Regions from separate parts of the Thioalkalivibrio sp. AKL17 genome, predicted to be linked through region 3. Evidence: predicted binding sites of a transcription regulator. Region 3 holds the regulator's gene; each other region holds the start of a gene.

Region 1 (2,245 bases), 420 kb from region 3:
AATACGCGCGCCAGCCCGCGAAACGGCGCGAGGAAGGCGAACAGGGCGTTCATCCCGCCTGCCACTGGGCCAGCCATCGGGGAATCTCTGCCGCGGGCATCGGGCGTGTCATGCCGTTCACCGGACGATCCCGTGATCGGGTGCGCGTCAGCATGAATCCAGCGTAACACTCTCCGGCGATGCCACCGCGAGGCAGGCGGCCCGGGCGCCGTGGCGTTCGAGCACGGTCCATTCGTCCAGCCGCAGACCGGCGGCGCGCAGCCGGGCGCGGAACTCGTCCTCGTAGGTGACGCGGCCGAAGTCGATGCTGGTGATCCGGCGCAGGGCGGGCTTGAGACGCTCCAGCACCGGTGACGGGCGCTGCTGGATGGTCTGGGTGAAGTAGATCCGACCGCCGGGGCGCAGCAGGCCGGCACAGTGGCGCAGGGCCGCCCCGGGATCCGGCAGCAGCATGAAACTGGCGGAGAAATACACCGCGTCGTAGGGGCCGCCGGCGTGCTCGTAGACCGATTGCCGGTGCACCGTGACCCGGGCGGACACAGGCGATGCCGCCAGCCGCTGCTGCGCGCGTTCGACGTAGTCGGGGTCGATGTCGATCCCCGTGATCGCGAGCTCCTTGCGTGTGACGGCATCGGCGTTCGCCAGCAGTGCGCCGGCGGTACCGATCCCGACGTCCAGCAGGGCCACCCGGGGCGGCAGGCGCTCCAGGACTTCGGCGTACCAGCGCGCGGTCATGCGCAGGATCAGGCTGTCGTAGATGCGGCTTCGGAGCATGTGCTGGGCGGTTCGCGGGGGGCGGCCGGGACGAACACGCAGGATACCGGATCGTGCCCGCGTGCGTGGATCCGTGCATGCCCGGGCGAGGGCACGCGCGGCATTGAGGTGGCGCAGGTTCGCCGCATGGGGTCCGGATTATCGGTCTGCAGGGTTGGTTGATGCCCGAGTGAAGGGCTCGGTCTTGGAAGACGCCGTTGTCAATGTGGTTTAAGTTTCGGGACTTTGTGGCGTTAAATAGTTCACAGATTTTTCAAAGGGGATCCCGATGCAATGGCTCGCTAACCTCAAGCTTCGCAGCAAGCTGGGGCTCGCCTTCGGCGTGGTCCTGCTCCTGATGGTGGCCATGGCGGTGACCAGCCTGACCGGGGACCGGTACACCACGGCGCAGTACGAGGCGGCGATGGAACGCATGGAGGACGTGCAGTTCCAGATCCAGATGGAGACCCAGCACGTCAAATGGGCGCTGGACCTGTCGCAGTCGCTGCTGACCGGCAATGAATTCACCGGCGAGCTGGACCATACCCAGTGCAATTTCGGGCGGTGGTATTACGATTTCCAGGAATCCGAAGCCTACGAAATGGCCAGCCCGGAATTTCGCCGGGCGTTCGACCGCCTGGAACAGCCGCATTACAACCTGCACGCCAGCGCACATGCCATTACGGGGGCCGTGCGGGACGGCAATGACGGCGAAGCGGAGGCGACCTACAGTCGGCAGACACTCGCGCATCTGGAAACCATGGAGCAGGGTCTGCAGCGCATGCAGGAATTGCTGACGGCCGAAAGCGAGGCCATGAGCGAAGCCGCGCGCGGCGCACAGTTCCGGGCGGCGGGGATTATGCTCGGTACCTCCGGCGTGGCGATCCTCGCCGGGGTGCTGATGGCGATACTGCTGGCCGGCTATCTGGTGCGCGCGATCGACGCCCTGCGTGCCCGGGCGGTGGAAATGGCGGACGGCGACCTGCGCGGAGAGCCGCTGCCGGTGCGTGGCTGCGACGAGATCGGCGTGGCGACCGACGCCTTCAACACCATGGAACAGGACATGCAGAGCCTGGTGCGCCAGGTGGTGGATTCCGGGGAGCAGGTCGCCTCGGCGACGGATCAGCTGGCGGCGGTGGCCGAGCAGACCCGCAATGGCGTGGCGCGCCAGAAGGATGAGACCGATCAGGTGGCCACCGCGATGAACGAGATGTCCGCGACCGTGGCCGAGGTGGCGAGCAACACCCAGTCCGCGGCGGACGCGGCCGGCGCCGGCGATCAGGCGGCCACCGAGGCCAACGCGACCACGCGCCAGACCGCCGAGGCGGTGGACCGGCTGTCTTCCGAGATCCACTCTTCGTCGGATGCGGTGCGCGAGGTGGCCGAGAAGAGCGAAGAGATCGGCCAGATCCTGAACATGATCCAGGAGATCACCGAGCAGACCAACCTGCTGGCCCTGAACGCGGCGATCGAGGCGGCGCGGGCCGGCGAG
Region 2 (2,245 bases), 300 kb from region 3:
GCGGGATTTCCGTCACATTTTACTACAGGGCGACGCGGACCGTGCCCGATGGCTGGACCTCGCCCTCGATCTCGCGTCCCGAGGACGTGTTGCGCACGCGGATCCAGTCGCCGGCCGTGGCGTCCTCCAGGGCTTCGCCCTGCATGCGGATAGTGACACTGCCGCTGCTGGCGAGGATGGTAACGCGCTGGCCGCGCTGGATCACCTGGCGTTCGTTGACGTGCTGCTGGCCGATGACCTGGCCCTGGCGGATCGCGCGGCGGGTCTGCAGACCGACGACCTCGGATGCGTCCTCGAAATAATGGGTGGCCTGGCGCGACGTCTCGATGCGTTCCATGCGCAGATCGCCCGGTCCCAGGGTCTGCTGGCGCGACAGGTTGCGTCGGGCCACCACCACCTCGGCGTGGCGTTCCACGGCGGCCGGAACGTACACCGACCAGGTCACCGGCCCGGGGCAGCGGATGTTGACCGCGGTATTGCCTCTCGGGCGTCCGCCGGGCGGCAGCGAGGCCTCCAGGGGCTCGTCGCAGCGCTTGAGGCGCAGGCGCTCGTCGACATGACCGAGTTGCACCTCCACATCGTCACCGTTGTGCTCCCCCAGCTGCTGGTGCAGGAACCGTTCCGCGCTGTCACGGATGTTCTGCACCGGCTCGATCTCCGCTTGCGCGCCCGGGGCGAGGAGCGCGAGCATCAGGAGAAGCGCACCCCCGCTGCGGCCCGGGCTGCGGTACGGGAGCAAAGCCTGTAACTTGAGAAGGTGCATGTCCGGTCACCGTTGACCCTGTGTCTTCGTAGCGGGATGCATGCAGATTCCGTGCCATGGTATCCGGGCCTGTCCTGCACGCCCGATGCGTGGTTCAAGCTCCCGCCGGCGCGGCCGTTAGCAGGGAGAACAACCCAGGGGGCGAGAACCGTGAGTCAGTTTATTGACGACGTGAACCAGCGCACGCAGATGGTCGGGCAGAACCGGATGGAGCTTCTGCTGTTCTATCTGGGCGGCACGCAGACCTTCGGGATCAACGTGTTCAAGGTGCGCGAGGTGATTCCGCTGCCGCAGTTGCGCCAGATTCCCGGGTCCGCCGGGGTGGTGCGGGGAGTGACCACCCTGCGCGACAAGACCGTGCCGATCATCGATCTGGCGCGGGCGATGGGCATGCAGTCGACCCGGGCCGGGGCGGACGGGCAGCAGAAGGTTGTGATCACGGAGTTCAACCGCTCGGTGCAGGGCTTCATGGTATCGGCGGTGGATCGGATCGTGAACGTCAACTGGGACCAGGTGAAGTCGCCCCCGCGCGGCACCGGGCGCGAGTCGTTTCTGGTGGCGGTCACCGAACTCGACAACAAGCTGGTGGAGATCATCGACGTGGAGCGCGTGCTGTCGCTGGTCAATCCGCTGCCCACCGAGGTGTCGGAAAGCGTGCGTTCCGCGGTGGCCGAGCAGACACCCGAGCGTCGGGAAATCGTCATCGCCGACGATTCGGTGGTGGCCCGCCGCCAGATCGAAAGCGCCATCCAGGGGCTCGAGTGGCCCTACGTGCTGTGCAAGGACGGGCGTGAAGCCCTGGATTACCTGGAGGAGAAAGCCGCAGAGGGCCCGATCCACGACACGGTCGAGCTGGTGATCTCGGATATCGAAATGCCGCGCATGGACGGTTACACCCTGACGGCAAAGATCCGCGAGAACGAGCGGCTGCGACCGCTGCGGGTGCTGCTGCATTCCTCGCTCAGCGGCGAATTCAATACCGACATGGTGCGTAGGGCCGGCGCGGATGCGTTCCTCTCCAAGTTCAACCCGGACGAACTGGCCAGTGCGGTCCTGGAACAGATCAACAAGACCGCCTGAGATGTCGGTGGTTGCCGGGGGCGAGGGGTTGCCGGCCCGGCGGAGGAGGGCGGTCGGCGCTTGCCGCCCCTTTGCAGGCTGCGGACTCCCGCAAGGCCGCCTCGAAGCCCTATACTGTGGCGGCATGGAATCATCGAACCGAACAACCAGCGGACGGCGGACGGGCCCGGCACGCGTCAAGGCGGAGATGTGTGCGTGATCGATTCCCGTGACTACGAAGAATTCGCGCGCTTTCTCTCCGAGTGCTGTGGCCTGGTGCTGGGGGACAGCCGCCAGTACCTGGTGTCCAGCCGGTTGTCCCGCCTGCTGGATGAATTCGGCTACAAGGACGTGCCGGAGCTGCTGCACGCGCTGCGCAAGGCCCCCAGCCCGAAGCTGCGCACGCGCGTCATCGACGCGATG
Region 3 (2,245 bases):
GAGGTGCTTTCGGTACTGCTGGACCAGCCGCTGGGTGTTGCGTTCATGAGCGACGGCCAGCGCATCGCCGAGGATTTCCATCGCGTGGATACCGGACATCTGACCCGCCTGGCGCTGCAGGAAGAACCCGAGCACGGGGCGGCCGATGCCTGGGTCGACGAGGCGATGCAGGCCTGGCGGCGGCGCCAGGCGACGGAACGCGAGGCCCGGCGACCGCGATCCGCGGACGAGCCGGCCGCGGGCGAGGAGCCCGCGCCGCTCGAAATGATTCAACCGGTGCTGAAGGGACATCATGTCACACAACACTAAGCCCCTGAAGGTGGTCGCGGTGGCCTCGGGCAAGGGCGGGGTCGGCAAGACCAATGTCTCGGTCAACCTGTCGGTCGGACTGGCCCGACTGGGACGCGAGGTCATGCTGTTCGATGCGGACCTGGGGCTCGCAAACGTCGATGTGCTGCTGGGCCTGCGTCCGCAGCGGACGCTGCACGACCTGGTGACCGGGGACGTCGAGGATCTGGAAGACGTGATCATCGAGGGCCCGGAGGGAATCCGCGTGGTGCCTTCCGCGTCCGGGATCGCGACCATGGCCAACCTGAGCCGGCCGGAACATCACGGCCTGATCCAGGCCTTCAGCATGTATACGCGACCGCTGGACGTGCTGGTGGTGGATACCGCGGCCGGGTTGCAGGAGTCGGTGACCAGTTTCTGTCAGGCCGTGCAGGAGACCCTGGTGGTGGTCACCGACGAGCCGGCATCGATGACCGACGCCTATGCGCTGATCAAGGTCCTGCATCGGGATCATGGCGTGAACCGGTTCCGCGTGGTCGCGAACATGGTGCAGGGCCGTGCCGGGGCGGAACGCGTGATGCAGAAGCTGCAGGCGGTTTGTTCCACCTATCTGCCGGAGGTCATACTGGATCTGGTGGGCGTGATTCCGCTGGATGATGCCCTGCGCCAGGCGGTGCAGAAACGGGCGCCGGTGGTGCAGCAGTCCCCGGGCAGCCCGGCGGGACGGGCGTTCCTCGAGCTCGCGCGCAAGGTCGACGGCTGGCCGGTGGCCCGCGGCGCCAGCGGGGGGGTTGGATTCTTCGTCGAGAGGATGCTGCAAAGCGCATGAACACGCCAAAGAACAGACTTTCGGGATACGCCCGGGCGGGGACCGGGGGACCGGATCAGCTGGTCGCGGACCACGTCGAGCTGGTGAATCGGATCGCCCATCACCTGATGGCCCGGCTGCCGGCCTCGGTGCAGGTGGATGACCTGGTGCAGGCAGGCATGGTGGGGCTGATCGAGGCCGCGCGGCAGTTCGAAGGCGGCCAGGGGGCGACCTTCGCCACCTACGCCGGGATCCGCATCCGCGGGGCGATGATCGACGAGCTGCGTCGCAGCGACTGGACGCCGCGCTCGGTGCACCGCAACAGCCGGCGGATCTCCGAGGCGATGCAGACGGTGGAGGCCCGCGAGGGCCGCGCCGCTCGCGCTCCGGAGATCGCCGAGGAGCTGGGCGTCCCGGTGGAAACCTACTACCAGATGCTGGATGATCATGCCGGTGCCCATCTGTTCGCGCTGGACGAGGTGGGCGGCCCGGAGGGCGAGGCGGATCGCGTGCTGGAAGGGCAGGAGCAGTCCCCGTCGCGGCGCATCGAGGCCGGGGAGTTCCGCGAGGAACTGGCCGGCGCACTGGGCGATCTGCCCGAGCGCGAACGACTGGTGCTCAACCTGTACTACACCGAAGAACTCAACCTGCGCGAGATCGGTGCGGTGCTGGACGTGACCGAATCGCGCGTCAGCCAGATCCGCAGCCAGGCGGTGCACCGTCTGCGGGCGCGTCTGGGCTCGTGGCTCGAAGACGTCGAGTCCCTGCAGATATTCTAAGGTTCAAACACATTCCCGGAGCGAACTGTGGACAAGGGTATGAAAATCCTGATCGTGGACGACTTCTCCACGATGCGGCGCATCATCAAGAATCTCCTGCGGGATCTTGGCTTCAACAACACCATGGAGGCCGACGACGGGAGCACCGCCCTGCCGATGCTGCAGAACGGCGACTTCGATTTTCTGATCACCGACTGGAACATGCCCAACATGCCGGGCATCGACCTCCTGCGCGAGGTGCGCAAGGACGAGCGGCTGAAATCGTTGCCGGTGCTGATGGTCACGGCCGAAGCCAAGCGCGATCAGATCGTGGAGGCGGCAGAGGCCGGCGTGAACGGTTACATTGTGAAGCCCTTCACGGCCGAGACGC

The links. Region 3 encodes FliA, which starts transcription of late flagellar genes. Its sites were predicted from a motif close to GCTAAAGTTNNNNNNNNNNCNGCCGATA; they were not measured.
Region 1: a site for FliA is predicted at 983-1,010, ahead of D577_RS0100210 (methyl-accepting chemotaxis protein). Genes of this name have one in related genera too.
Region 2: a site for FliA is predicted at 856-883, ahead of D577_RS0100820 (chemotaxis protein). Genes of this name have one in related genera too.

Annotation. Positions count from the first base shown of each region.
Region 1 is NZ_KB898764.1:38,482-40,726, forward strand. It holds gene cysZ (sulfate transporter CysZ) at 1-53, opposite strand, end outside; gene D577_RS0100205 (bifunctional 2-polyprenyl-6-hydroxyphenol methylase/3-demethylubiquinol 3-O-methyltransferase UbiG) at 148-774, opposite strand; gene D577_RS0100210 (methyl-accepting chemotaxis protein) at 1,043-2,245, shown strand, end outside.
Region 2 is NZ_KB898764.1:165,400-167,644, forward strand. It holds gene flgA (flagellar basal body P-ring formation chaperone FlgA) at 23-691, opposite strand; gene D577_RS0100820 (chemotaxis protein) at 914-1,843, shown strand; gene D577_RS0100825 (protein-glutamate O-methyltransferase CheR) at 2,039-2,245, shown strand, end outside.
Region 3 is NZ_KB898764.1:463,016-465,260, forward strand. It holds gene flhF (flagellar biosynthesis protein FlhF) at 1-309, shown strand, start outside; gene D577_RS0102120 (MinD/ParA family protein) at 293-1,117, shown strand; gene D577_RS0102125 (RNA polymerase sigma factor FliA) at 1,114-1,875, shown strand; gene D577_RS0102130 (chemotaxis response regulator CheY) at 1,915-2,245, shown strand, end outside.